One region of the Brevibacillus borstelensis genome, then DNA from elsewhere that is predicted to be linked to it. Evidence: riboswitches for the same ligand, from Rfam matches in the RefSeq annotation. Region 1 holds a riboswitch; each other region holds the start of a gene.

What was found. A riboswitch is a leader RNA that binds a small molecule or an ion and turns the genes downstream of it on or off. The one in region 1 is predicted to bind cobalamin.
Region 2: it holds a riboswitch for cobalamin, as region 1 does, so the genes downstream of both, V5G20_RS18430 (ABC transporter substrate-binding protein) here and V5G20_RS05875 (energy-coupling factor ABC transporter permease) in region 1, are expected to answer to the same signal.
Region 3: it holds a riboswitch for cobalamin, as region 1 does, so the genes downstream of both, cobO (cob(I)yrinic acid a,c-diamide adenosyltransferase) here and V5G20_RS05875 (energy-coupling factor ABC transporter permease) in region 1, are expected to answer to the same signal.

Annotation. Positions count from the first base shown of each region.
Region 1 is NZ_CP144922.1:1,271,388-1,281,231, forward strand. It holds gene ald (alanine dehydrogenase) at 1-359, shown strand, start outside; gene V5G20_RS05855 (Ger(x)C family spore germination protein) at 423-1,595, opposite strand; gene V5G20_RS05860 (spore germination protein) at 1,609-3,048, opposite strand; gene V5G20_RS05865 (GerAB/ArcD/ProY family transporter) at 3,038-4,141, opposite strand; gene V5G20_RS05870 (quinone-dependent dihydroorotate dehydrogenase) at 4,322-5,410, shown strand; cobalamin riboswitch at 5,585-5,777, shown strand; gene V5G20_RS05875 (energy-coupling factor ABC transporter permease) at 5,918-6,676, shown strand; gene V5G20_RS05880 (energy-coupling factor ABC transporter substrate-binding protein) at 6,680-6,964, shown strand; gene cbiQ (cobalt ECF transporter T component CbiQ) at 6,961-7,752, shown strand; gene V5G20_RS05890 (ABC transporter ATP-binding protein) at 7,760-8,701, shown strand; gene V5G20_RS05895 (TIGR04053 family radical SAM/SPASM domain-containing protein) at 9,021-9,844, shown strand, end outside.
Region 2 is NZ_CP144922.1:3,814,228-3,824,071, forward strand. It holds gene lepA (translation elongation factor 4) at 1-1,189, opposite strand, end outside; gene V5G20_RS18405 (hypothetical protein) at 1,383-2,405, opposite strand; gene V5G20_RS18410 (sigma-70 family RNA polymerase sigma factor) at 2,384-2,923, opposite strand; gene V5G20_RS18415 (methyltransferase domain-containing protein) at 2,972-4,021, opposite strand; gene V5G20_RS18420 (heme ABC transporter ATP-binding protein) at 4,018-4,830, opposite strand; gene V5G20_RS18425 (FecCD family ABC transporter permease) at 4,827-5,906, opposite strand; gene V5G20_RS18430 (ABC transporter substrate-binding protein) at 6,026-7,075, opposite strand; cobalamin riboswitch at 7,266-7,475, opposite strand; gene V5G20_RS18435 (M24 family metallopeptidase) at 7,531-8,628, opposite strand; gene V5G20_RS18440 (alpha/beta fold hydrolase) at 8,754-9,545, shown strand; gene nikC (nickel transporter permease) at 9,775-9,844, opposite strand, start outside.
Region 3 is NZ_CP144922.1:4,483,244-4,493,087, reverse strand. It holds gene V5G20_RS21535 (ATP-binding cassette domain-containing protein) at 1-412, opposite strand, end outside; gene V5G20_RS21530 (ABC transporter ATP-binding protein) at 419-1,393, opposite strand; gene V5G20_RS21525 (ABC transporter permease subunit) at 1,406-2,287, opposite strand; gene V5G20_RS21520 (ABC transporter permease) at 2,299-3,303, opposite strand; gene V5G20_RS21515 (ABC transporter substrate-binding protein) at 3,331-4,944, opposite strand; gene V5G20_RS21510 (M15 family metallopeptidase) at 5,014-5,721, opposite strand; cobalamin riboswitch at 5,901-6,118, shown strand; gene cobO (cob(I)yrinic acid a,c-diamide adenosyltransferase) at 6,343-6,891, shown strand; gene cobD (threonine-phosphate decarboxylase CobD) at 6,891-7,997, shown strand; gene cobU (bifunctional adenosylcobinamide kinase/adenosylcobinamide-phosphate guanylyltransferase) at 7,994-8,533, shown strand; gene V5G20_RS21490 (adenosylcobinamide-GDP ribazoletransferase) at 8,530-9,348, shown strand; gene V5G20_RS21485 (histidine phosphatase family protein) at 9,345-9,844, shown strand, end outside.

The sequences.
Region 1 (9,844 bases):
CCATGGCTCCTGGTTCCGTGATCGTAGACGTAGCAATCGACCAAGGCGGCTCCATCGAGACCTGTGACCGCATCTCTACACATGACAATCCGACTTACGAAAAACACGGCGTCATTCACTACTCCGTTGCAAACATGCCGGGTGCTGTAGCCCGCACATCCACGCTGGCACTGACCAACGTGACCGTGCCGTATGCGGTGCAGTTGGCGAACAAAGGCTACCGTCAAGCGGTCCTGGACAATCGTCCGCTGTCGAAAGGTGTAAACGTCATCGACGGAAAAGTAACCTACAAGGCAGTTGCAGAAGCTCACAACCTGCCGTATGTAGCGCTTGAAGAAGTGCTTTTGGTGAAAAACTAAGGCTTGCCCTTTTCATACACATGCAGATCAACTGCCTGCCCTGCCGATCGGGGCGGGCAGTTATTAGTTCTGCTCGATCAACCGGGGATAGTCATACCAATCCAGCTTCATCTTGCCCGAATCCGCGAGATCGACGTTGACCTCGACTTTTGCCAGGGCGTTTGCTTGAAAGGGGAACGCTTGGGATTTGGGCATTTGCTTCCACCTTTGATAATCCTCACGGAACAAAACGTATTCCAGCCGCAGCAGATCAACCCCCGAACGCAGGCTTTTCTCAAAAGCTCCCCGTATCTGCCGCTCTATTTCCTTCTCCGATTCCTTCCGGATAAACGAAGACGGATTGTCTTCCATCAACTCCCGGATGTACCCTTTTACTCTGATGGATATATCAAAACGAACAGGACCTTTGGTCTTTTTCGGGCGAATGACGACATCCGGGCGCTGCAAGCGGACTGTCGCGACCGACTTGCCGTTTTTTCGGATGACGATTCCGGCACTCTGGGTTCTGGGAGTAAGCCAGCGCAAGCCGAGCAACTCGTCTTCGGGAAAGAAGCCGTTAAGCTTTCCGTGATGGATGGCAAATACGCCGTTGAGCGACAGGCGTGTAATAAATTGAGAGTCCATTTTCCATTTGTTCTTCACGACGGTGATCGAGGGGAGCAAGATCGTATTCGCAGGCTCCCAGTATTCGGAGATGAATTCGTGAAAGCGGATCGGCTGGATAAAAGAGCGCTGCTTGTAAACATCCACGGGCTGATGAAGCAAGGTGGATTCGGGAGAAAAGCCCAAAACAGGCTGTACACTCAGTACCTCCTCCAGCTTGTCGTGTGTTCCGAAAACCCACTTGGTATATCGGAGAAGGCCAGAGCGGTTCAAAATATCGTAGACCGGAAGAATCCCCTTTTCCAGTATTCGTTCGTGAAAGATCAGCGAAGAAACAAATCCGGTGAATGTCGGGATCTGGGCATTTTTGATCAGGTTGTCGATGGCCGATTGAGGCGTATCTCCTCTGCCTACGGCGATTACGGCAGGGGCTTCCCTTTCGTCTGCCTGGGTCTCTTGTTTTGCGACCCTGGCCAAATCCACCGTTTGCGTGTAAAAAACGTATTGGCCGTCCGTATAATCGATGCCGATGGCAGTCAAATACACCATATTCTGAATGACCTTTTGGTCCCAGCAGCCGGTCGTCAAGAACAGACACAGCAAAAGCGGGAAAAGCTTCCTCCCGGTTTTCATGAAACCTCCTCCCTCAGTCGGATCTTTTTTTGTTGGTGATCAAAGAAAGCAAGGGGCGGACAAGCACCTGCGCCAGATCGGAAAAGATCATGGGGGAGCGGCTAAGGACATACGGCTGTCCAAAAGAGGAAAGCGTGGACAGGTAGAGCACGGTACCGATGACACTGATGACAAAACCGTACATGCCAAGAATCGAACTGAGCAGGAAGACGGCAAAACGGGTGATCGTGACAGCGCCACTCAGGGATTGGTTTACCAGCGTAAAAGAGGCGACGATCGTCAGCGAGCCGATGAACAGCTGGGAGGGAGAGGTGAGCCCTGCCCGAATGGATGCGTCCCCAATAATCAACCCGCCTACCAACGCCAGCGTTTGCCCGACGTTTTTGGGCAGGCGTGCCCCGGCTTCGCGCAAGAATTCAAAAACAAAGAGAATGCCCAGCATCTCGATCGGCGAAGAAAAGGGCAGTCCCTTTCTGCCTTGACTCACGGTGGCCAGAAGCTGAAAAGGAAATTGCTCGACATTGTATGCCGACAGCGCCACCCAAAAGCCGGGAAGAAAGATCGCCAGCCAGATGCCAAACAGGCGCAAAACCCGCTCCAGCCAAATATAGGCCACGGGGTATTGGTCGTCTTCAGGGGCCTTGACCAGCTCCGGCAGGCTGCTGGGCACAAGCAGGGCGATGGGAGAGTTGTCTGCCAGGATGGCGGCTTTTCCCTGCAAAAGCAGATAGGTGACGTAATCGGGCCGTCCCGTGTAGTCGGTCAAAGGAAAAATAGAGTAGGGATTGTCGGTAATCGTTTTTTCCAGATTGGCGCTGGTTACGACCTCAAGCGATTCGTTTTTGACAAGGCGCTCTCTCAAAAGCCCGATAAGCTCTACGGGAGCCTTGTCAGTCATATAAAGCAGTGCCACCCGAGTTTTTGACTTGGTGCCCAAGGTAAAGGATTCATAGGCCAAAGAAGTGGTCCTCAACCTTTTGCGGACCAGGGCGACATTGGCCGATAGATCCTCGACGAAGCCGTCGCGGGGTCCTTTGATCGAAACCTCCGTATTGGCTTCTTCCGTCGAGCGCTGCGGGCGGTTGGAAAGACCGCAGGAATACGCACCCTTTCCACGCCAAAAAAGCAACAGCTCTCCGGCAAATAGCCGCTTTGTCCACTCCGTAAAGTCAGCAGGCAAAGGTTCTGCGAGAAAAGCGTCGAGCCCAGATCCTTCGTCCATTTCTTTTAGCTCAGGCAGGATGGTATCTTGCATCTGCTTGATATCGATCAGACCCTCGCAATAAACGAGAATGAATCCGGAGCCATCTCTTAATGAAACCGACTGGATCATGACATCCGCGCAGTGGGCAAAAGCTCGCCGCAGTTCGTCTTCGCCCGGATTTTCCAGAACGCCGAGAGCAGGCTCGCTTCTCAATTGGTAGCTCGGCAACGGCTTTTGCTCACGATTCATGATGACGTCCCTTCTGCTGTTTTCCCGCGACCAAGGCGACGATGGCAAGAACCATGGTAAGCACCAGGACGATGATCGCCGACATGGGAAAATACCATCTCGATAAAAAGGTGAGAAACTGCATGTCCGAAAAGGGCAAGCTCATCAGGGCGAGCATCGATGCGCCAAGAAACGAGAGAACCCCCAAGCGCTGTTTTGGTTTGCTGATTTGCAACAGCTCGGTCACAAGAAAGAGACAAAGAGAGAGGCGGACGAACGCCCCGGACAGCCACTGGTAAATGGAAAGAAATTCGAGATTTTCGATGTATCTGCCCATGGTCAGCAGCCGCCACTGCTCATAGGAAGGATAGCGCTGCCTGGTCGCTTCTGCCGGTCCGAATTCCGCGATAGCCCCAGTCAGCGGGCTAAGTGTGAGAATGATGATAATCCCTCCGAGCACTAAGAGGTACATGAACTTCGTTTCCGTTCTCAGATGATGCTGCAAAAACAGAATCAGGACAATTTCCAGGAAGCCTCCAGCCGCATAGAGCATGCCATTTATAACCGGAGTCATTCCGTTTTGAAACAAGGGCAAAAGCAAATGGTAATCCTTCTTGGGCATATTGCCAAAGCCGACTAAAAAGCCGAACAAGACGACGAACGGCAATAGCAGCCCGGAGGCGATAGCGATCGAATGGATTCCGGCATACGCGGCAGCTACACTAAGCAAGACGAGGACCAATCCCGTTACGATTTCCGGAGTGTTCGGCAAATAGTTGACGGTTGTCCAGGTCTGCGTGTCCGTCAAATTGACGAATGCCATCAAGTACAAAAGAAGCATGAACGGGAAAAGCAAAAGGCGGCTCCCGACGTGTCCGACGGTGGCTTCCAGCCAATCGGAGAGCGACTGCCTGTTCATCCGGCGACAGATGAGAAAAAGAAGCCAAAGCCATCCGATGAAGGGAATGGCTACCAACAGAACGCTGATCCAGGCGTCCCGGCCTGCTTTGCTTAGCAAGAGGGGAATGATCGTTACGTGAGTGGTGATCCCGACAGACAACATGATCATCATCACAGCTTGCAAAAATCCAATAGATCCTGTTGGGTTTCTCACGGACCGGTGCACTCCTTTTTCAAAGGATGTCCATACTATGTACAAAAAGGAAAGGCGTTATGTAATGTCTACCCGGCACCCGTATTTCCACTGGAAAAAAAAGAATCTTTCATTTTGTGCGCCTCATACGAAAAAATATGGTATGCTACTAGGCAGAAAAAAGCAGTGAGGAGTGCAGCGATGTATCAGCTAGTGCGGAAATTCCTGTTTCAGATGGATGCGGAAGAAGTGCATGAAAAAACCGTCCATCTCCTCAAAGTGGCAGAAAAATCAGCGGCAGGCAAAAGTCTTCTAAAGATGATGTATCAGGTGCGCGACGAGCGGCTTGAGACGAAGCTTTGGGGGATTACGTTTCCCAATCCGGTTGGGCTCGCCGCGGGCTTTGACAAAAATGCGGAGGTGTACCACGCCCTGGCAGCGCTCGGCTTTGGCTTTGTCGAGGTCGGGACGATCACGCCGCAAGGCCAGCCGGGCAATCCGAAGCCGCGGCTGTTCAGATTAGTGGAACATGGCGCCATCATCAACCGAATGGGCTTTAATAATCTGGGGGCATATTTGGCATCCCAAAATCTGATCGATTACGCTTATGCCGATATTCCGATCGGGATCAACATCGGCAAGAACAAGATTACGCCAAATGAACACGCCGCCAGCGATTACAGCAAGTGTTTGGACATGCTGTACAGCTACGGCCATTACTTTGTCATCAATGTCAGTTCGCCAAACACACCGAATTTGCGCGATTTGCAGGAGACCGAGAGCTTGCGCAGCTTGATTCGCGCAGTCAAGGACAAGGCTTCCGAGCTGGAATCGCGGGGAGCCAAGGCGAAGCCGATCCTGTTGAAGGTGGCTCCCGATATGGCAGACGAGCAGATGCGCGACGTCGTGCAGGCTGCCGTGGCAGAAGGAATCTCCGGTATCATTGCGACGAATACGACATTGTCCCGCGAGCCTGTGCAAGACCATCCGAGAGCGAATGAGGCAGGCGGCTTGAGCGGAAAACCGCTCGAAGCGAGAGCGACCGCCTGGGTCAAGGAGATTTATCAGGAAGTCGGGGACAAGGTGCCGGTCATCGGAGTGGGCGGCATCTTTACCGGAGAGGATGCGTACCGCAAGATTCGCGCCGGCGCCAGCCTCGTCCAGGTCTATTCAGGCATGGCGTATCAGGGGCCGGGGATTGTCAAAATGATCAACAAGCAGCTGCTCCAATTCCTGAAGCGCGACGGCTTTTCGCACATTAGCGAAGCAGTCGGCGTAGATGCACGGTAATTTTGTGATAAAAGCTTGGGAGGCGAGCCAGTCTGCAGCTTTCAGAGTAGCAGCTTCGGCATCTGGCGGTTTGCAGCTTTCAACTGCCAAAGAGAAAAGGGAGAACTGGCACGTTCTCCTTTTTCTTTTGCAACCCATCGTATATAATAGACAATCATCTGCGAATTTTTGGAAAAGAATAAAATGCAGCAAGGTGCCCTTATGAATAGTAAGGGGTAACAGGGAATCGGGTGAAACTCCCGAGCGGTCCCGCCACTGTAACCAGGGGAATGCTCTTTTTTCGAAAGCCACTTGTCGATTTGACGGGGAAGGCAAAAGAGCGTATTGATCCGGAAGCCAGGAGACCTACCTTGCTGCCACACCCATGAGCCTTCGAGGAAAGGAGAGGTGAGCCCAAACGAAACGACTGTTCGCAGTATCGTTAGTTGCCGTGTGCCAAGCTCATCCAAATCGGGTGAGCTTTTTTGCGTGTGTTCTTTAGAGAATCAGAGTAAGGAGTGTTGCTGAATGAGGGGTAGACGCACCGTTGCCAGTGGTCTTCTGATAACCGGATTTCTTGTTTACTTGCTGTTCAATACGCCACAAACCGGACATGCCATGCATATTATGGAAGGGTATTTGCCGGCAGGGTGGTCGCTGTTTTGGTGGGCTGTTTTTCTGCCCTTCTTTTTCCTCGGCTTGCGTCAGGTTCAACGCATTGTCAAAGAGAAGCCCGAATTCAAGCTGCTTTTAGGGGTAGCGGGAGCCTTTGCATTTGTCCTGTCCGCGCTGAAAATTCCGTCCGTGACAGGCAGCAGCTCCCATCCCACAGGAACAGGGCTGGGCGCGATCTTGTTTGGTCCGCTGGTCATGTCTGTACTGGGCAGTCTGGTGCTCTTGTTTCAGGCGCTGCTGCTCGCGCATGGGGGCTTGACGACACTCGGCGCCAATGCGTTTTCCATGGCGGTTGTTGGCCCGTTCGTCGCATATGGCGTGTATCGGCTGGTGGCCAGAAAGAAAGGTGGCCAGAAGCTCGGCATTTTTTTCGCGGCAGCGCTGGCTGACCTCAGCACCTATCTGGTCACTTCCGTTCAACTGGCGCTGGCATTCCCGGCTGCTTCTGGCGGGATTATGGCTTCCTTTGTCAAGTTTGCGGGGATATTTGCCTTGACGCAGGTGCCGCTGGCGATCAGCGAGGGACTGCTGACGGTGCTCGTGTGGAATTGGCTTCAAGCCTACAACGCGCAAGAATTGTCGCAGCTGAAGCTGCTGAAAAGGGAGGGGTAAGAGATGAAGCGTTGGACGAACTGGCTGCTCATTTTGGCGGCAGCGGTACTGGCGGTGGTGCCATTGCTGGTCGTAAAAGATTCGGAATTCGGCGGAGCCGATGGAGCGGCAGAGGAAGCGATCATGGAGGTGGCTCCTGACTACGAGCCGTGGTTTCAGCCTTTGCTCGAACCTCCCGGCGGTGAGACAGAAAGCCTCTTGTTCGCCCTGCAGGCTGCTCTGGGAGCAGGCGTGATCGGGTATGCCATCGGCTTGTACCGGGGCCGGCTGAAAAACAGGCAAGAATGATTGGACGGATCGACTCCCTCGCTTACGAAAACAGGCTGAAGAGGCTGCCGCCCGAACAGAAGCTGCTCTTTTCGCTGGCCATGCTGCTGTTGGCACTGATCAGCCACCCGCTTGTCCAGGGCATTCTGTTCGTCTGGATGAGCGTCTGGATCGTCGTCTATGCCCGCACTCCATGGCGGATCTATTTTGTCGTGGTGGCTGCCTCCGTCGCCTTCCTGCTCGCCGGAAGCCCGGCGCTGCTCCTGGAGGCATCCAGACTGGCGGAATGGACACGGGATGACAATGCAATCGCATCCTGGCAGTTGGGAAGCTGGGTTGTCTATGTGACGGCAGAGGGGCTGTCCAGGGCCATGAGCCTGGCCGCCCGCTCGCTGGCGGCGCTCTCCTGCTTTTCCTTTATTCTTTTTACAGTTCCCTTTGCCGAGGTTTTGCAAGTGTTCCGCCGGATCGGCATCCCCTCCATTCTGACTGATCTGATGATGATCATGTACCGTTTTGTCTTCGTTCTTCTGGAGACAGCCGAGCAAATCTGGACGGCGCAAAAGGCCAGAGGAGGGCACCGCGGCACGGCGGGAACACTCAAGGATGCGGGCAGGCTGATCGTTCAATTATTTATCCGCACGATGGCACGCTACCGCCAGATGTACATCAGCATGACGGCAAGAGGGTTTACGGACGATTTCCGCGTCCTGGTCCATGCCTCCCATATGCGTTCCAAAAGGTACGAATGGGAAGCGGTAGCCGGATGTCTCCTGCTGGCGATGCTGGAATGGTGGATGGGAGGATGAGGCGCGAGTGGCATTCGAAGTGACGACAGATGCAGCAGAACAGACAGATGCAGCAGAACAAGCAGATGCATCAGAACAGACAGCTAGAGCTGCCTTGGACATATTGCGATTTTCATTCGTTCACTACACGTATCCGGGAGCTTCCCAACCGGCGCTCAACGGACTTTCTCTCGGTGTCCCTGCCGGAAAAAAGTGTGTGCTATTGGGCCACAATGGCTGCGGAAAGTCCACCATGTTTCTGCATGCGAACGGAATTTTTCGGCCGAATCTGGGCCAAGTCCTGTGGAAAGGGAAGGCCGTTTCCTACGACCGGGCTCATTTGCTCAAGCTGAAACAAAAAATCGGTCTGGTGTTTCAGGACCCGGAGCAGCAACTGATCGCCGCGACGGTTGCCGAGGATATCTCCTACGGACTATGCAATCAAAAGCTGCCGGAAGCCGTTGTCAGGGAAAAGGTGTACCGCACGATGGAAACATTCGGGATGACCGAATGGGCAGAAACGCCGATTCACCGGCTCAGCCTAGGGCAGAAACGGCGTGTGGCATTGGCCGGAGTCATGGTGCTGGAGCCGGAGCTGCTGCTGCTGGACGAGCCGACAGCCTATCTGGATCAAGAGCAGACGAGAAATTTTGTGCAGGAGCTGGACCGCATCCATGCGGCCGGAACGACAATCCTGATGGCTACGCATGACATTGACCTCGCATTTGCCTGGGCCGACTGGGTGCTGGTCATGGAAAAAGGGAAGCTGGTCCTGGAAGGAGAGCCGGAGGCGGTTTTCTCCCGGCGGGATACTCTGGAGAGGCTGCAGCTTCGTACGCCTGCTGTCTTCGATGTGTGGGAAGCGTTGCCTGCCGCCCTGCGGGAAGAGATCGGTTCTTCCCGGGTGCCGAGGTCCGTGGAGGAGCTGACTGCGGGATTGCGGCGAATAGCTGCAAGCTGCATTACATAAGCCGGTCGCTTGTGCTGGAGGAGCAGCAGTACAGACAGCATCCATGCAGGTGCAATATCGGAACAAAAACAGACTCCAGGTGGTTGAAATATTGGGACAGAACGGATTTCATGTCGTTGAAATATTGGAGTAGAACAGATTTTCATGGTGCTGTACTATTGGAGAAGTGCAGGCCTGCGTTCGCATGGCTTTTAGCAAATCAGGCTGCGAAAAAGGCAGCTTTTTTTGTACGCATGGTGACGCTTCTCACACCTGTCAGTCGGCCGTTTCGTTACGATAAGAGCAGCTGAAGCTGATTGGCAGGACAGGAGGGCGAGCGATGAGCTTGTTGAAAGAACGTGATTACGCTGTAAGTCCGTTTATCGTGGTCTGGGAGCTGACGAGAGCGTGTGCTTTGCAATGCCTGCACTGCCGGGCTGAGGCGCAGTACGCATCGGATCCGGCGCAATTGACGTTTGAGGAAGGAAAAAGACTGATTGACGATATCGCGGAGATGGATCGTCCGCTGCTCGTTTTTACGGGAGGGGATCCATTGATGCGCCGCGATTTGTTTGAGCTGGCCGAGTACGCTGTTCAGGAAAAGGGTCTGTCCGTATCCATGACCCCCAGCGCTACGCCGAAGGTCACTTTTCAGGCAGTGCGCCGCGCCAAGGAAGCGGGGCTGGCGCGGTGGGCATTCAGCCTGGATGGATCGACTGCCGAGGTCCATGATCACTTTCGCGGGACGGCAGGCTCGTACGAAATGACACAGAGAGGCATCGGCTATTTGCAGGAGCTGGGGATACCGATCCAGATCAATACGACAGTCTCGCGCTACAACCTTCATGACTTGCCATTGATTGCAGAGGTCGTCCGGGAGATGGGAGCTGTATTGTGGAGTCTGTTTTTTCTCGTCCCGGTCGGCAGAGGGATGAAAGCAGACATGATCACCCCGGAGCAGCACGAAGAAGTGATGACCTGGCTGTACCAGGTGAACCAACAAATGCCGTACGATGTAAAAGTGACGGAAGCCCCTCATTTTCGCCGTGTCTGGAACCAGCTCAGGCAGCGCGAGACAATGCCTCGGGATGCGCGGACGAAGAAGCGTCCGGATTGGCTGGGCAGAGCCCCAAAAGGAGTCAATGACGGGGATGGCTTTGTCTT
Region 2 (9,844 bases), 2.5 Mb from region 1:
GCATTTTCGACGGGTTGTCGATCTCGATGACCTCGCCATTGGTCATGGTCACCCGGTAAATTACGCTCGGTGCGGTCGTGATCAGATCGATGTTGAATTCCCGCTCAATCCGCTCCTGAATGATCTCCATATGCAAGAGACCGAGGAATCCGCAACGGAATCCGAAGCCAAGCGCCTGGGATGTCTCCGGCTCGAACTGCAGGGACGCGTCGTTTAGCTGAAGCTTTTCCAAAGCCTCGCGCAAGTCATTGTAATCGCTGGTGTCGATCGGGTACAGACCGCAGAACACCATTGGATTGATTTTCCGGTAGCCTGGCAGCGGTTCTGCCGTCGGGCGAGCTGCGTCGGTAATCGTATCACCGACCCTCGTGTCTCCTACCGTTTTGATCGAAGCGGCGACATACCCTACATCACCCACAGTCAGTTCGTCGACCGGGGTCTGACGCGGCATCGATGCTCCCACTTCGGTTACATCGAAGGTTTTGCCTGTCGCCATCATTTTGATTTTCATGCCTTTGCGCAGCGTACCGTTTACAACCCTCACGGAAGCGATTACGCCGCGGTACGGATCAAAGTAAGAGTCAAAAATCAAAGCTTGCAGAGGTGCGTCGGGGTCCCCTTCCGGAGCCGGCACCTTTTGCACGACAGCCTCCAGCACATCTTTGATCCCGATCCCTGCTTTTGCCGAAGTCAGACAGGCTTCGCTTGCATCCAGGCCAATGACGTCCTCTACTTCCTGTTTGACCCGCTCTGGTTCCGCGCTCGGCAGGTCAATCTTGTTGATTACCGGAATAATCTCCAGATTGTTGTCCAGCGCCAGATAGACGTTGGCCAATGTCTGCGCTTCGATGCCTTGGGCAGCGTCGACGACCAAGAGGGCGCCTTCGCAAGCGGCAAGGCTGCGGGATACTTCATAGGTAAAGTCGACGTGTCCGGGGGTGTCGATCAAATGCAAAATATACTCTTCCCCGTCGTCTGCTTTATACTTTAACTGCACGGCATTCAGCTTGATCGTAATGCCGCGCTCTCTTTCCAGATCCATCGAGTCCAGAAACTGCGCTTCCATCTCCCGTTCTGACAATGCTCCTGTCAATTCCAGGATGCGGTCAGCCAAGGTTGACTTCCCGTGGTCGATATGGGCGATAATGGAAAAATTGCGAATGCGTTTTTGTCTTTCACGGCGATCCATGTGTTGTCAGTTCCCTCCCACGCCATCTGAACGTCGCCTGTTGGTCCACCTTCAGACCGCGTTCCGAAAAAATACACTAACGTCAATTATATCAAAGCGCGGTTATGCGAGCAACAATTGAGAATAAGGCGGTTCCCACGATTTTTCGAGGACCGATCCGAACCAGGATTTGAAGCAGGTACGGCGTATAATGCTAAGGCTTCTTCCCTTCACTTAACCGCTGCAAATATTTCTCGGGAAACAGCTTCTTTAGACTTGGTTGATAGCGGCTTCCGTCCTCTGGCATACTGTGGCTGATTACCCGGTAGGCGCCGCCTTTGCCGTTCTTCTGTTCGTAGGCGATGTCCAGGACCATCGGGCAGCTTAATCCCGGAGACCCCTCCTCTGCCTTGCCTTCAATCCTTACCCAAGCATAGACACGCCGCTTTTCCGGAGCTTGCGTTTCTACCCCGATCAGTTCAATATGGACATCGCGATCTGCTCCCAGCCAGCTCAGGTTTCCCTGGGCCGTTTGCAAATACGCGGTGATCAGCGGAGTGACAAACTCCCGATTTTCGGGGGAGACACCTTTTTCGACCTGAACAAACACTTGCCCAAAATGCTCGCTGCCCGAGAGCACCTGCAGCTTCCAGACACCCGGATCGGGAAGGGCAATGCTGGACGAAAAATGGCCATCCGCATCATACTGGGGTCCCAGAACTTCATAAGAACCAAGCTTGATGCGCTTGCCCTCCGTACTGTAGGCGACCAGCTCCACCTCTTTTCCAAATGAACCGTTCAACAGAAATGAAATCCGCTGTGCCTGATCCTCGTACAGCCCAAATTCATCTGTCATGATGCGGACAGGCTTCTCCCCGAGGTAGCTGAAAACCTGATTTTCGCTGTGTATATCTGAACGTGGCGACGGTTTCCACAAATCGGGCGGATTCACAATAGTAGCGGGTAGCCAAGGCTTCTCTTGAACGGGTTGCCGGGCTTGTTCTCCCGGCCCTACACCGGTTATCGCAGTGCCTACGAGAGCAAGCAGCAGGACAGCGGCTGCTGCCGAGGCCCAAAGGCCCCATCGCCCCGGGGGAAAGGTCCTTTTTTTTCGCCCTGCCTCCTGCTTGATCGTTCGCCGTATATTCTCTTCCATTTCCGGGGAGAACACGACGTCATGGAGTACGCTGCGATCGGCTCGCTCTTTCAATCCTTTCAGCCATTGGTCTCGTTCCATTCCCATCCCTCCCCGGTATTCATTTCCTTTTTCAACAGCTGTCTCGCCCGATGAAGCCTCGTCCGAACAGTCCCTTCGGTCACACCTAGCACCTCAGCCACTTCCGCAATGGACATTTCCCCATAATAGTGGAGAGCTACCGCCTGGCGATAGAGTGGCGGAAGCAGCAAGACAAGCCGGACCAGCTCATCCCGGGCAGCTCGCTGCAGCACGATATTTTCGGTCGACGCCTCGCCATTTTTTTGTATCCACGCTTGCGGAAACAGATTTCGAAACGTCCACGACCGCAAATAGCCCTTGCATTCGTTGACGGCGATCCGGTAGATCCAGGTATGGATGCTGCTCTCTCCGCGAAAGCCGGAAAGGTTGCGGTAGACCTTCAAAAATACGTCCTGCGTAATGTCTTCGGCCAGGTCACGGTCCTTCACCATCAAGGTGACCAGTCGCAGGACACGCGTCCCGTATTCCTGCATGAGCCGATCCAAAGAAGCCTCTGGCGTCTGCTGAAGCTTATCCACGAAGACGCGCCCTCCTTCCTGTTTCACCTTGTTAGATGCAAGAAGCCGCTATTTGTTACAGGTTTTTTTCCGAGCAAACAGAGTCATTCGCGAGACATCCGCGTTGGTCCTCACGTTTAAGCCCGCAAATGGGTACCCGCCCTCCGTCCACTTTTCCAAATCATAGTCGCCTCTCGCCGGCGATGATGGAACAGTATGGACAAGAGACAGACCTTCAACCGAATGGATATAGCCTGCCGGGTAGTCGATGATGTAGTTTTCGTGCATCGCCGTTACCTCCAATTGCTCCGACTCCAGCAGCAAGACCAGCTCCCCCGGGAGCATCAGCGCCATTTCCCGGTCCACCCGGTAGCGCGGCTGCTCCACGCTGTCGATAAAGGTCGCATAGGCAAGAGAGTAGCGGAATCGCTGGCGTGCGTAAGACGTTTCTCCCCGAACCTGTTGGTAGACCATCTTGTCGGGAAACACCCATTTTCGCTGTTCCGTTTGCCAATTTTCACCTGCAGGGGGCAAGAGGAGGTCAATCGCTACCAGACCGTCCTCGGTTAGATGCTCCTTGATCAACTGTAGAAGCCGCCTTTGTTCCGAGCGGAGCGTAAAGTGCTGGAGAAACCCCTCGGTCAAAAGCACATGAGTAAAGGTGCGATCCAGTTGCAAATGAAGCGCTTCTTGTTCCATGAGCTCCAGCAGGTGTTCTCTGCCTTTCCCCAACCGCCGCTTCTTCTTTTCCGCTAGCCCGAGCATGTCGGGACTGTTATCGATCCCGCAGACAGAAATACCCTGCCTGGCCAATTCCAGGGCGATTCTTCCCGTTCCTACTCCCAGCTCCAGAACTGCGGGCTGACGGTCGAAGGCTTGTATCCAGCCGCGGTAGAAAAGTATGCCCGCCTTTCCCGCAAACTGGTCGTAGTACGCTGCTTCCAGCCCTTTGTAAGGTGGACTGGGGAGCCGCTCGTGCCTTCCGCCCGACAGGCCGCAGGTAGAGCAAACCGAGCCTGTCAAACGCTGAAAAGGAATCCCCGGCGGCACGCCATTTTTACTGTCGCCGAGCCACTCATCATAGCGAAAACCGCATACTTTGCAGGAATAAACACTCATAGGGCCGTTGACACCTCCGCATCCTTCCGCTGCTCGCTCATTTCCATACCGGAGAAAAATACGATGTGCTTCTTTCCTGTCTTCGGATGAACATACACTTCTGTTTCGACACCGAACACTTCCCGGAGCATTTCGGGATTCAGCACTTGTTCCGGTGTGCCGGCGGCTGCAATCCGCCCTTCTTGGATCACATAGATCCGGTCGCAGTATGTCGCCGCAATATTCAGGTCATGCAGCGCTGCGAGGACGGTCAGACGGAGCGATTTCAGGAGGTCCATAATTTGCAGTTGGTAGCGAATGTCGAGATGGTTCGTCGGCTCGTCCAAAACAAGAAGCTTCGCCTCTTGCACCAATGCCCGCGCGATTAATACCCTCTGTTTTTCGCCGCCGGACAAGGACAAAAAGCTGCGCTCTGCGAAGGCTTGCATACCCGTTCGAGCCAGCGCCCTTTCCACGAGCGAAAAGTCTTCTTCCGTATCTGACTGAAATAATCGTTTATGTGCAGAACGGCCCATCAAAACAATTTCTCTAACGGTGAAATCGAATTCAACTGTGCCTTCCTGACGAACAACTGCCATTCGCTGCGCTGTTTGCCGAGGCGACAGTTGATAGATGTCTTCTCCATCTACTGTAACAAGACCCGCATCCGGCTTCCTGACCCGGTAAATGCTCTTTAGCAAAGTCGACTTTCCGCTTCCATTCGGACCGATCAGGCCGACGAATGTTCCCGGCTTAGCCTGCAGGTCGACGTGATCAAGGATTTCCTTTCCATCCAACATGACGGATACTTGCTCGGCGATGAGATTCATCTTCCGCCACCCCCAAACGAATACGAGCTTCGAAGCATGAGCCAAATAAAGAATGGCCCTCCGCACAGCGATGTAATGATACCGATGGGCAATTCCTCAGGAGCGAATGCCAGTCTGGCCACGACATCGGCCCAGATCAGAAAGCTTGCTCCCAGCAGCGCACTGACTGGAAGCACGCGGCGGTGATCGGTGCCGACAATGATGCGGACAATATGCGGCATCATCAGTCCGACAAAGCCGATTGCCCCGCTGATCGAGACGATGACCCCTGTGAGCAGCGCGGTCATAACGAGCAGCATTTTTCGGAAATGTTCGGTATTCACTCCCAGCGTCCTCGCGGTTTCCTCTCCCATCATGATCGCATTGAGCGAGCGATAATAAGTCATCAGCACGAACATCCCGGCCACTACCACAACGCCCGGAATGGTCAGGTACTCCCATTTGGCTCCCGCGAGGCTACCTTGCATCCAGAACAAAACTGTACGGATGCCATGCTCGTTAGGAGCTGAAAAGATAATCAGGCTGGTGATCGCCGAGAGTACAGCCGAAACAGCAATGCCGGACATCAACAAGCGCACGGTCGAGTTTTGCCCTCCAAGCCGCGAAAGCGCAAAAACAAGGACAATCGCCAGGAGCGATCCGGTAAAAGCCCCAATGGTCAGGGAATACTGTCCGTATAGACTGAATGCTCCGAAAAGAATTGTCAGTGTCGCTCCTACCGATGCACCTGAGGAAACCCCGAGCAAATACGGATCCGCCAACGAATTTCTTACAAGTGCCTGTATGGTCACCCCGACCACTGACAAGCCCGCGCCAACGATTGCCGCAAGCAAGACACGCGGAAAGCGAATCTGCCAAATAATCGTTTCTTCCGATTTTGACCAATCCGCCTGTATCCATTCTCCTATCAACGGAATATGGGAAAAAGCAATTTTCCAGATCGTGCCGGGCCGAATCGACACTGAGCCCAGCATGACTGCCAGGGTCGCACTGGCGATCAACACCAGAATCAACACGAACAGAACTGAGGCAAACCAGCCCCTGAAACTCCTGATATCTCTCTTGGCGATTTTCATCACCCTTCGTCCGGGGCTATCCGTGGCGGCCGAGCTCTCCAGTATCGTACGTTTCACAACTCTCACTCCTTCGGAAAAATCGACCGGTCTAACCAACGTGGAATGAATTGGTCCTGCCGTTAAAATTTCTCCGGATAAAGTCCTTCCGCGAGAGTTTTTAGTGCGAACGGCGCCCGAATTCCTTCAGCCGCTGCGGAGAGCGGCAGCACGACGATACGCTTGTTTTTAATGGCCGGCAGATCAGCCAATTCGTTTTTTGTCAAAAGCAGATTTCGTTTTTGTTCAACGGTTTTGTCTCCGTAATCAACGATGACGATCACTTCCGGCTTGCGGGCGACTACCTCTTCCCAGCTTACGCTTGTCCATCCTTTCGGGACATCGTCGAAAATGTTCTTGCCTCCTGCCAGCGCAATCAACCTGGTCATGTAGTTATTGGCAGCTGTGTACGGCTTGTCCTCTCCGCTGTCATAGACAAACACAGGAATCGGCCGTGCCACGTCTTTGATGTGATCGCTGATTTGCCTGATCTCCGTTTTCATCTTCTCGATCAGTTCATTCGCTTTTGGTTCGACTCGGAAAATGCGCCCGATATTTTGGATGTCGGCGTACACATCCTCAAGACCCGGTGCTGTCATATTGGAAGATTGCTGCAAATAAGCGTGAACGCCCATTTTCTCCAAATCCTCGACAGTCCCGACCGCTTTGTCGGTAAAGGCGCTCTTCCAGCCAGCGTACACAAAGTCCGGTTCAGCGGCAAGGAGGACTTCTTTTGACGGATACTGCTTGGACAGCACCGGAATCTTCGCATATGCCTCCTGAAGCTCAGGCAAAATCTGATCATCAAGATAAGCAGTCCCGACCATTTTGTCTTCCAGTCCCAGAGCGAGCATGATTTCGGTAGTATGCTGACTGAGTGATACGGCTCTCCTCGGCGCTTCAGCAAAGGTGAGGGTTCTTCCATTGTTTTCGATTGTTACAGGAGACAAGGAACTTGTCGAATTCGCCGCATTTGCAGATTCTCCGCCTCCTGCTGATTGCGTTGAGCCATTTGTCGGGGCAACAGTGTTTGCAGCCGAATTCGACTCGGCTCCCCCGCATCCGGATAGTGCCAGGACAACTGCAACCCCGGCGAAAAACAAAAAGCCAAGACGTTTGTTGAAAGCTCTCATCCTTATTTCCTCCTTTTGTCATTCGCGTTTCATCGTACTTGCTTACCCCTGTATTTCAAAAAGAAAAGACATCCTCCGATCTTGCCGGGGAATGCCTTTGTGGGCAGCGGACAAAAGAAACACGGCAAAAGGATAGACCAATAGCGTCTGGCGCCGTTTCTTCGTCACACTGTCCCCATCCTCGTGGGTCGATCGTGTATGCTTTCTGGCAGGTCTCCTGGCTTGGGATCATCACGCCTTGCTCCCTTCCCATCTCGCGTTTAGACCGCGAAACAGTGGATACCAGCAAGGACACTCCCCTTTACAGTGGCGGGACCGCGTCGGATTTTCACCGAACTTCCCTTTTAAGTGGCCGGGTACAAGAGACTACCCGGTTCACACCATAAAGCGTATGTATTCAGTTGATCGGCGATTGCGTGAGATCCTCCCGATCGTATCGGGATTCCGCCGTTGCATCAGCCTTTTCCGATTACCGTTAATTCTTTCGGATAGCGGGTCAGCACTTCGCATCCATCCTCCGTGACGAGCACGTCGTCTTCAATGCGTACGCCGCCTACCCCGGGAACATAGACACCCGGTTCGATGGTAAAGACCATGCCTGGACGCAGCTCCTCCTGGTTTTGCCCATGGACGGACGGGTACTCATGAACATCCATGCCGAGTCCGTGGCCAAGACGGTGCATAAAGTACTCTCCGTATCCTTTGGCTTCAATCACACCGCGCGCCGTTTGATCGAGATGGGCGAAGGTTACGCCCGGACGGACCTCTGCGATAGCCGCTTCGTTCGCTGCCAGAACGGTCGCGTAGATGTCCCGAAGCTGATCGCTGATATCTCCAACCGCAAAAGTGCGGGTAATATCAGATACGTAGCCATCAGCGGAAACGCCAATATCAAACAGCAGCAGTTCGCCTTCCCGTACGTCCCGGTCTCCCGGATTGCCATGAGGAAGCGCCGACTTTTCACCGGCCAACACCATCGAAGCGAAAGAAGGTCCCTCCGCTCCGAGGCGCTTCATCTGGTATTCCAGCTCGGCAACTAACTCCGTCTCGGTCACACCCGGCTTTACTTTTTTCACAGTTTCATCAAGAGCGTCTTCGACCAGCTTGACAGCGTGTTTGATCCTTGCCACTTCATCGGCTGTCTTGATCAGGCGCATCTCTCTGAGAGGCTCTTCGATATCGACATAGCTTCCGGCAGAGACGAGTGCACTCATCGTTTCGAAACGATCTAGGGTCATATGGCTTTTTTCCAGCCCGAGCTTGTTTAATCCGGAAGGAAGCGCTTGTTTCAACACTTCATACGGGTTATCGGTATCCGTATGGGTCAAGATTTGTTTGATGCCTGACGCTTCTGCGGCTGCTTCCCGGTCCAGTGCCGGAACGATCAAGGAAGGTTCTCCAGCGGCCGGAATAACCAGGCCCATGAAACGTTCGTGCGGCTCGGTCAAAAAGCCTGTCAGGTAGTAAACGTGCTTAGGCAGTGTAATCAAAGCAGCGTCTATCCCTTGCTTTTGCAAATAAGCAAGAATGCGCTGAATGCGTTCTTGATACAAACGGGTCAACCGCCTTTCTTTGGGTATCATACTGCGAGGATACCATTTCCTTGCCAAAAAAAGAAGCGAACGGACGAAAAAACTATGCACAGGTAAGGACAGGATAAAGGGGAGGTGAATGAAAAATGAGCGAAAATACAATCGTTCCAACTGCAAATAGCTCCAGGCTGGCTGTTCAGCTTTACGGCAGCGGCCAGCCGCTTGTATGTATCCATGCACCTGGCATCGGGATGATCAACTTTTCCCGTTTGCACGGGTTGGCCGAGCACTTTCAACTCATCCTGCCTGATCTTCCCGGTCACGGAGCGAGTGAACCGCTCTTTGTCCCCTTTACGATGGCCGATCTTAGCGAGACGCTGGAGGAGATGATTCATGCTCTTGGACATAAACGAGTCGTCGTAATGGGCTATTCCCAAGGTGCTTCTCTCGCACTGGATTGGTGCCTGCGCCATCCAGATTCCATCGCGGGCCTTGTACTTATCAGCGGTTTTTCCGAGGTGAATGAGCTGTACCTGCACTCCCGCTTTTATTTGGCCGAAGCCATTGCCAAGCTGGGAGGAGTGAGCTTGCTAGCCCGCTCGACGGCTTCCTCACACCTGGACAAGCAGGCAGATAAAGAACAGTGGATAAAGCATGCCAGCCGTACGGACGCCAAAACTCTTCATCACCTGTACAGGATCGGACATCACTATCGCTGTACAGAGCGGTTGCATGAGATCAAGCAGCCTGTGCTGCTCGTATACGGCCAGCAGGACAAGCACATGCATCCGTACGGCGAGCTTCTGGAAAAACATCTGCCCAAAGCCAAACTGGTTGCTGTCCCTGGCGTAAAGCACCAGATCGTGACTCGCGCTGCCTCGTCTTTGAGTCGCCTTTGCAGAGAATTTATCGGTTCTCTCCCCGGTTCTTCGGTCTGATTGTCCTACGGGATAACATAACAACGATACGGGATTACACAAACCGGTATGGCTCCCTGCCCTTTATCACCGTCGCCGGCGTCTGTATACTGAGTCAACGCTTATCCGGGCCTAAGCGTCAGGTTCGCCGATAGGAAAAAACCCCGAATCAAGCCTCGCTTATTTCGGGGTTTTTCGTTACCGTGCTCATGGTAGCATCGTCTGCCAACCACAAAAACGATTGCTGCTCCTAGTTTTTCATCCGCGGATCCAGCGCATCGCGCAGCCCGTCTCCGATCAGGTTAAAGCCAAGTACAGTC
Region 3 (9,844 bases), 2.4 Mb from region 1:
TGAGGCCTACCCGTGCGATCAGGGCGTGCAATCGTTCCGTGCTGCCCTTTTGCCTCCGTTCATCGGCAGGCAGGGCCCACAGCGGCTCGAGTATGATGTCTTGAACCTTCATCCGCGGATCGAGAGAGGACTGCGGGTCCTGAAAGACGATCTGCATCTCGCCAGGCTTCCTTCTGTTGAATTTTTTCCCGTTCCAAAGCGGACTTCCTTGGTACAGAAGGGACCCGGAAGTCGGGTATTCCAGTCCTGTTACCATTTTTCCCAGCGTGCTTTTGCCGGAACCGGATTCGCCAATCAGGCCAAACGTCTCACCGGGATAGATCGAAAAAGCGGCGTCAGAGACAGCGTGAAACAGTTGGCTTCCCTTCCCGTATTGCTTGCTGACGCCGGAAAGCTGCAGCAGTGCTTCCATATGTAATCACCTCACCCAGCAAGCGACTTGATGTGTACCTGTCGATGCGTCTCGCGAGCCCGGTACCGGCTCCAAAACAGGATGGTCCTCGCGGCAGAGCGGCAAGGCACGGTCGCAGCGCGGCGCGAAAACGCAGCCGGACGGCAAATTCCGCAGATCGGGAGACTCCCCCGGGATCGCATGCAGCGGCTGATCAGGGGAAGCGAGGTCTGGCAGGGCTCCGATCAGGGCGCGTGTGTACGGATGAACGGGATGAGCGAGTACTTCATCGGTCGTTCCCGTTTCAACCACTTCACCCGCATACATGACGACGACCCGCTGGCATACCTCGGCAACGACACCGAGATCGTGGGTGATCAGCATGATGGACGTGCCGCGTTTTTCAGCCAGCTCCTTCATCAGCTTGAGAATTTCATGCTGGATGGTCACGTCCAGCGCTGTAGTCGGCTCGTCGGCGATCAACAAGTCAGGTGGCGCCGACATCGCCAGCGCGATCACGACCCGCTGGCGCATGCCGCCGCTCAGTTCAAACGGGTACTTCCGTGCGACCAGCTCCGGCTCGTTGATCTTTACCTCCGCCAGGCTGAGGACGGCTTGCCGGTAAGCTTCCTTGTAGGCGATCTCACGGTGCCGGTGAATGACCTTGGCCAGTTGATCCCCGATCCGCATCGTCGGGTGGAGGGCCGTCATCGGCTCCTGGAAGATCATGCCGATCTGCTTGCCCCGAAGGGATTGCTGCTCCTTTTTGTGAAGCTGCAGGACGTTTCTTCCTTTATAAAGAATTTCTCCGTTTTTGATCGTCGCATTGTTATCCAGCAGCCCGAGAATGGTTAGCGCCGTAACCGACTTGCCCGAGCCGGATTCTCCCACGATGCCGACAATTTCCCCCTGGTCGATGGAAAAAGAGACGTGGTTCAGCGCTTTGACGGTCTGCTGCATCGAGGAAAATTCGACAGACAGGTCTTTGATTGTAAGAAGCATAGGTATCTCTCCCTATCGGTTGGCTTTCGGATCGAGGATGTCCCGAATGCCATCGCCGATCAGATTAAACCCGCACGAGGCGAGGAATAGGGCAAGCCCAGGGAAGGTGGGATACCACCAATAATCAAGCAGGTATTTCCAGCCGATACTGATCATCGCGCCCCATTCCGGCGTAGGAGGCTGAGCGCCCAGGCCGAGGAAGCCGAGTGTTGCGACGAGCAGGATGGCATCGCCGATATCCAGCGTGACCTGGATGATCACGGGGGAGACGGCATTGGGAATAATGTGGCGGGTAATGATCCGCCAGGGCTTGATGCCGAAGGTGACAGCCGCTTTGACATACAGCTTTTCCCGCAGAGCCAGTGTTTCCGCACGGGCCAGCCGGACGTAGACAGGTATCTTGATGATGGCAATGGCCAGCATGGCGTTCTGGAGGTTGGGGCCGAGAACAGCGGCCACCGCCATCGCCAGCACGAGCGAAGGAAACGCGAGGACGATATCCATCATCCGCATGATGATCTGGTCGACGCGGCCGCCGAAGTATCCGGAGATCGCCCCGATGACCGTTCCGACCAGACCCGCCGAGAGAACGACCGCTACGCCAACGCCGAGCGACAGGCGAGCGCCGTACAGAATGCGCGTAAAAATATCGCGTCCCACTTCATCTGTTCCGAACCAGTGAGCAGCGGACGGAGGGGAGAACCGCTCCGGGATATTGATCTTGGTCGGGTCATGCGGGGAGATGAGCGGCGCGCACACGGACAAGAGCAGCAGCATGACGAGCAGAAACAAGCCAAACAAGGTGAGCGGGCTCTGCCGGATCCGGAACCAAAAGGGGTTTACCTTACGGGACGGCTGGGCAGCAGTATCCGCTTTTGCCGATAGACTGGACATGGTGGCCCCTCCTATTCCTTGATTTGCGGGTCTAGTACGTAGTAAGTGAGGTCAACCAGCAGGTTGATCACGACGTACCCGAAAGATATGACAAAAGTGAAGCCCATCATCGCCGGGAAGTCGAGAAACGCAATCGAGTCGACGACGTATTTCCCCATGCCGGGCCAGCTGAAAATCGTTTCCGTCACGACTGCTCCGCCAAGCAGCGAGCCAAAGGAAAGACCTACGACGGTAATCGTCGGGATCAGCGCATTTCGCAAGGCGTAGCGGATCAAAAGGACAGGGCCGTGGATGCCGTTGGCCAGCGCGGTCCGAATGTAATCCTGTCCGAGTACCTCCAGCATGCTGGAGCGGACCTGGCGGGTGACGATTGCCAGCTGAGCAAATGCCAGCGTAAAGGCAGGCAGGATCAGATGCCACAAGCTGTTTTTAAATGCGGCCCAATTGCCCGTGAGCAGGCTGTCAAACAGGTAAAGGCCGGTAATTTTGGTCGGCGCCGGGACAGTCAGGTCCAGCCTGCCGCTGGATGGCAGCGCCCCGAGAAACTTGTAAAAGATCAGGATGCCGACGAGGCCGCTCCAGAACACGGGTGTAGAGATTCCCGCGATGGAGAAAAAGCGGCTGGAGTGGTCCCATCCAGTGTCCTTTTTCACGGCGGATAGGACGCCCAGCGGTATTCCGATGGCGATCGCGATAATAAAAGCGGTGATGGCCAGCTCCAGCGTTGCAGGGAAAAAGGCGATCAGATCATGGACGACAGGCTGCTGCGTGCGAATCGAGGTGCCAAAGTCACCTGCAAAAAGCCCTTTCATGTAGGTAAGATATTGGACCCAGACCGGCTGGTCCAGGCCCAATTGGCGACGAACTTCTTGCAGTGTTTCCTCACTGGCGCGCTGTCCCACCATCATCCGCGCCGGATCTCCCGGGATCACATGAGAGAGGAAAAAGGTGATCAATGTGACCCCGAGGAGCACCAGCACCAGCATGGCGAGACGTTTCAGGATGATCTGTTTCATGAGGAAAGCACTCCTTTATTCAAGGCGTTATTTAGACATCTCCGCCAGGTTGTAAATGCCCTCCAGCATCGGGTTGTAGACGAAGCCTTTGACGTTTTTGCTGACCGGCAGGAGGAAGTCCTTTTGATACAGATAAAGGTAAGGCGCTTCATCAATGACGATCTTCTGCGCTTCCTTGTACAGCTTCTCGCGCTCTGCCTTGTCGTTGATCGATGCGGCTTTGCGCACCAGCTCGTCCACTTTGTCGTTTTTATAGAAGGCGCGGTTTCCGGCCAGACCGAAGTTGACGGAGTCAAACCAGTAGTTCATGAACATGTACGGGTCGCCGAAGTCCGGGCTCCAAACGCCAAGAGCGAGGTCGAATTCGCCGGCGTCAATCATTTCGCGGGACGTGGCGTAGGCGATCTTTTTGAGATTGAGCTTTACCCCGATGTCGGCGAAAAATGCCTGCAGGGTGAGTGCTTCTGTCTCCCACCACGGTTTGTTGTCGGAATACAGCAGATCGAGGGTCAGGTTGGAGACGCCTGCTTCCGCCAGGAGCGCTTTGGCTTTTTCCACATCGCGCTTGTACTGATGGGCAGATTCATCATGCCCCCACAGACCTTTTGGAATTGGACCGCGCATTTGCGTAGCGTAGCCTTCCTGCACGGATTCGGTCAGGGCGTCATAGTCGATCGCGTAGCTTAACGCCTGGCGAACCTTCGGGTTTTTGAGCGCTTCGTTGCCTTTGGAGGAGTTTACGTACACGTAGTCGACGAACAGGCTCGGTTTTTGCAGGACTTCTACGTTGGGCAATTCTTTGACGGCTTTCAATTGTTCATTGGGGATGCCTTCGGCGATGTCAATCTCGCCCTGTTCCAACTGCAGGCGCTGAGCTGTCGCATCCGGAACGATTTTGAAGTATACGGTTTGGAATGCGGGTTTCACTGTGGAGTGCGGGTTGACGGTGAGCTTGAGATATTCGCCTTTTTTCCATTCTTCGAGCTTGTACGGGCCGCTGCCCATCGTGTTGTTTGCGAGGAAGTTTTGGCCCAGATCGCCGTTTTGTTCTTCTTCTTTTACCTTCGGATTGACGATGCCGCCGTAGTTGGCTGCGAGAGTCGAGAGGAATGGCGGGAAGTTTTTGGAGAGAACGAAGGTAACCTGTGTCGGCGAATCGACTTTGACTTCTTTGATCACGCTGTATACGTCAGCCGGGCCTTTCTTGATGGCGAGCGTGCGGTCGAAGGTGAACTTGACGGCTTCTGCCGTGACCGGAGTACCGTCGGCAAACTTATGTCCTTCTTCCAGTGTAAAGGTCCAGGTAAGGCCGTCTTCGCTCACTTTCCATTCCTTGGCGAGACCGGGCTTGACCTCTGTGGACTCCCCGTCGTATTCGACGAGACGTTCGTAGGTGGGATAAGTGATTTTCCATGCGGCGTTGTCAAAGGTGACGGCGGGATCGAGCGTGCCTTGATCCGCGTTGATCGCGACGAACAGTGTGTCTGCTGACGTCTTCGGTGCGGTCGGCTCGGTTTTTGCCGGCGATTCCGGCGAGTTGTTCTGAGCTTGAGGCTGGTTCGCCGGTGTGCCGCAAGCGGCAACGAGCATGGAAACAGCGAGAACCAGGCTGGTGAGGACGAATGACCATCTGCGCTTCAAAGAGATCAACCCCCAACATTTTGTTATAAATTTAATATATTTTTAATATATTGCAAAAATTGAGGTTATTCAACTATTTTCGCTATCAATTTCCAAGATTCCCCCGTACATGGCTTGTCCAGTAGTTTGCCGTGCCCAGGAAAGCGTGCCGTATTCGTAATGCCACCACTCTTTGGGGTAATTGACGAAACCGGCCTCGGTCATCAGGTGATACAGAAGACGTCTGTTGGCGCGGATCGTTTTCGCCTGTTCATCAGGGCTGAGAGCGTTTTCATAGAATCGGGTAGAGGCCCGTTCGCTGAAATCGTCAAACTCTGTTCCCATGTCGAGCCACCCATCGGGGCCTTCGATCGTCAGGTCTACTGCTCCACCGGACAAATGGGGCGATGGCTTTTGCACATCCTTGCTGGGGACGGCGACAAATTTGCTCAGTTCGGCCTGAAGCGCCTCGCCTTCTTCCCAGCCCTGCTTGAGCAGTGTTTGCTTGAATCTTTCATAGAGAGAGCTTTGCACCTGGTAGGAGCGCCAGCCGTCAAATACGACGAAGCGATAGCCGTCGGGCAAGCGTTCGGCTGCTTGGACCAGGCGGAGAGCGGCGCTTTTTCGCAAGTACGCTTCGGGAGTGGTTCCGTCGTAGCCTTGCTTGTAGTACATCGGCCAGACCGTAATTTTTTCGGACAAGCTGGAGAGGGGGAGCATCGCTTCGCCGCATTCTTCAAGGAGAGGCTGTACGTAGAGATGTGGCCGCTCCGGAGGAATCGGGAGATCCTGTTTCATCTGGACCACCTCCTGTTTGTGGATATGTTTTCCATCATCCTAGCAAAGAACAAAACTTTAGTAAACTGCATTTAATTTTCATTTGTTGAATAAAACTCGATGATCAGCTTGTTCTTTCTATCCGTGCCCACTTTTGTTATGATGATAGCAAGCGCCAGTCTTTGGCTGGCTGAACATTTCCATATCGCGCAAACAGGTCTTTGCTTCCTGCACGGTGCACGCCGCGGGAAGCGAAGTTAAAAGGGAAGTTTGGTGAAAATCCAACGCGGTCCCGCCACTGTAAGAGAGGAGTTTTCCTTCAAGGCATTTTGCCATCCACTGCCCCGGGTCGGGGACGGGAAGGAGAAGGAAAGCAGCGATTCTCGAGCCAGGAGACCTGCCTGTCTTGCCTGAGCACTGATTTCCTTCGGGTCAAAGGAAGAGGTGGATCGTTGTAGCGAACTGTCCGCGCTTTGTCTCCCTTTGTTTTCCAAAGGGAACAAGGCGTTTTTTTATACTTTTCGGAAGGTTGGCGTGTACTCCCCTGGAAAAGCAGGCGGCAGTTTCGCGTTTCACCCGGAGATTTGCCCGAGTGGCTTTGTATGTTCAAAAGGATTGCGCAGAACGAAGGAGGGGCTGTTGATGAGCAAGGCCGACAACAAGCGAGGGCTGCTGCTGGTCTATACAGGAGACGGAAAAGGCAAGACGACAGCGGCGTTAGGCTTGGCTGTACGTGCAACCGGCAGAGGAAAACGGGTTTTAATGATCCAGTTTATCAAGTCTCCGGAACGCACCTATGGCGAGAAGATTATTTTCGACCGTCTCGGAATCGAAATGGTGCAGATGGGCGTCGGCTTTACCTGGACCAAAACACCGGAGGAGCACCGCAGCGCCCTTGAAAAGGCGTGGAGCTTTGCCCGCGAAAAGGTGCTTGGCGGCGAGTACGATGTGGTGATCCTGGACGAATTGAACAATGCCCTGGCAATTGATCGTTTTCCGATTGACGATGTGCTCCCGCTGGCTGACGTGCTGGATACGGTCCAAAACAGGCCGCGCCACGTCCATCTGGTCATTACCGGCCGCAATGCGCAGCCCGCGATCATCGAGATGGCCGATCTTGTGACGGAGATGAAGCCGGTCAAGCACTACTATGACGAAGGCATTCCCGCTGTACTCGGAGTTGAGTACTGATGGGGCTGCTGGAGACCTACGGCCACGGCGGGGATCTGGTGACGGCTGCAGAGCGCTTTGGCGTATCGGCCGAGGCGTTCCTTGATTACAGCGCCAATATAAATCCGCTCGGTCCTCCGGCAAGGGTCCTGGAAGCGCTGGGGAGGTCGCTTACCGCCGTTATCCGCTATCCTGATCCCGGCCATCGAGCTTTCAAGCGGGCATTGGCTGCCCGGCTGCGTCTGCCGGAAGACGCCCTTTTGCCGGCAAATGGAGCGGCGGAAGCGATGGCGCTGGCCGTGCTCGCTCTGCAGCCGGAAAGCGCAGGTGTGGTGACGCCGTGCTTTTCCGAATATGCCCAACTTTCCCGCCAATTCGGCGCTCGCGTCGTGGAATGCGCGGGACGGGAAGAAAACGGCTTCAAGCCAGACGCGCGGGAGCTGTATCGGCTCTTTCGGGAGACGCAGCTCGTGTTCATCGGTTCTCCGAACAATCCGACCGGTCTATTGTATGAACCAGACGAGCTTTTGCAAATGGCCGAATGGACAAATGAAACCGGTACCCATTTGATTGTCGATGAAGCTTTTCTCGATTTTGCGGCTCGGGAGAAGCAGTTTACACTTGCGGATCGGCTAGGACATTTTCCGCGCGTCCTGTTGATACGCTCCATGACCAAAATGTTCGCTATCCCGGGGCTTCGGCTCGGTTATGCGATCGGTCACCCCGCACTGATCGAGAGGATGAGGAGCAAACAGGTGAGCTGGAGCGTCAACGGCTTGGCCTTGCTTGCGGGAGAGTTGTGTTTGCAGGAAGCGGATTATGAAGAAGAGACGAGGCGCCTCATCGCTGCAGAACGCCGCTTTTTGCTGGACGGACTGCAGTCGGGGCTGGGCTGGCAGGTATGGCCGGGAGAGGCCAACTTTTTGCTCGTTCGCTCCCCGGAATGGATAGACGCGACGGCGCTGCAGGAGGAAATGGGCAAACGGGGCATTCTGATCCGCAACTGCGCCATGTATCCGGGACTGACCGCCCGCGATTTTCGCATCGCCGTTCGCTCGCGGGCCGAGAATGAACGGCTGCTGTCTGCCTTTCATGATGTGATGGAAAAAAGGGGGGCGGTCTTGTGAGCCTTATTTTGGTCACAGGGGGCGTTCGGTCGGGAAAGAGCCGTTTTGCCGAGGAATTGGCCCGTGATGCCGCGCAGGACGTGTTGTACGTGGCGACAGGAAAAGCGTGGGACGATGAGATGGCCAGACGAATCGAGCTGCATCGGGAGCGCCGCCCTGATACGTGGGGATTGTGCGAGCTCGGCGGACGGCTGTCCGAATCGCTGGACGCGAGCAAAGGGTACAGTGTCGTCTTGCTCGATTGTCTCTCCACCTGGGTCAGCGGTCGCCTGATGGACATCCCGGAGCAGGCGTGGCGGGACGAATCCATTACAAAAGAGATTGTGGGAGAAGCAAAGGCGTGGCTGGATGCTGTCGCCCAAACGAATCAAACCGTGATTGCAGTAACGAGTGAAGTGGGTCTTGGCGGGGTAGCGATGTCGAGGCTGGGACGATGGTTTGCCGATATTTTGGGCGATGTGAATCAGCAAGCCGCGCGCCAGGCTGACACCGTCTATGCCGTGATCGCCGGGCTCCCCTGGAGGATGAAAGGATGAACGCATTTTTTCACGCGCTGACTTTTTTTACACGCATTCCCGTGCCGTGGCTGAAGCCGTCGGAAAAGGCTTGGCGTGACAGCGTCGCTTGGTATCCGGCTGTCGGGCTGGTGATCGGATGCGTGCTGTGGATCGTGCACGAGGCTGCATTATGGGCCTTTCCGCCGCTGATCGCCGCCGTTTTGACGTGCACGGCCTGGGTGTACATCACGGGAGGACTCCATCTGGACGGGTGGATGGACCTGGCGGATGGCCTCGGCAGCAGCCGTACGCAAGAACGCATGCTGGAGATTATGAAGGACAGCCGCTCGGGTGCCATGGCTGTCCTGGCTGCGATCCTGCTGCTCTTTTTGAAAACGGCAGGGATAACGGAACTGGCGGGTCTGCTGACAAATCCGCCAAACCAGGCAAGCTTGTCGGGTCTGTTAGCAGGTGGCCCAAGAGCGGAAGGGCTGACACTTTATAGCGGCTCTCTCCTGCTTGTCCTCATTCCATTTGCTGCCCGCGCTCATGTGCTGCTCGCGATACGCTGCTTCCCCAACGTTTCTTCCGACAACGGCGTCGGAAAAGGGATCGGTGCAGGGTTGCGGCTCTGGCATATTGTGGCGGCCTACGCAGCTGTCCTCGGACTTGGCTGGTGGATCGCCGGCATTCAGGCGATAGCGGCAGTCGCGGTGTCGCTTTTGTTCAGCCTCTGGTTCGCACGCGGCATCTGCCGCAGGCTCGGAGGACTGACGGGCGATTGCTACGGCGCGATCATTGAAAGCAGTGAAGCAGTGATGCTGCTTGTTGCGGCAGGGAGCTGGTGGACGTGAGATGGATCTGGATCAGGCACGGGGAGACAGAGGAAAATCGCGAAGGGCGCTATCTGGGACATACGGATGTGCCGCTGAATGACGCGGGGGTGGAGCAGGCGGCGCTTCTCGCCAGACAGCTCGGGCATGAACGCCCGGCCCATTTTTTTACCAGCGATTTGCTCCGCTGCGTGCAGACGGCTGATCGGCTGGCAGCGGTCTGGGGGATGAGTCCGATCCGGGTTCCTGAGCTTCGCGAGCTGTCTTTTGGCGAATGGGAGCGGCTCACCTACGAAGAACTGATGGTCAGAGAAAGCGTGCGGGCAAGCCGTTGGTACGACGATCCGTTCGGCATCGCGCCGCCGGGCGGAGAAACGCTGACGCAGCTGGGCGAACGAGTGAACCGCTGGTTGAGCGGCATGTGGAAAGAAATGAGAGATGCAAGCGGTTCAACGGAGCCGGATCACACGGTCGCATTGGTGACGCACGGTGGTGTCATCCGCTGGTTTCAGGCGGC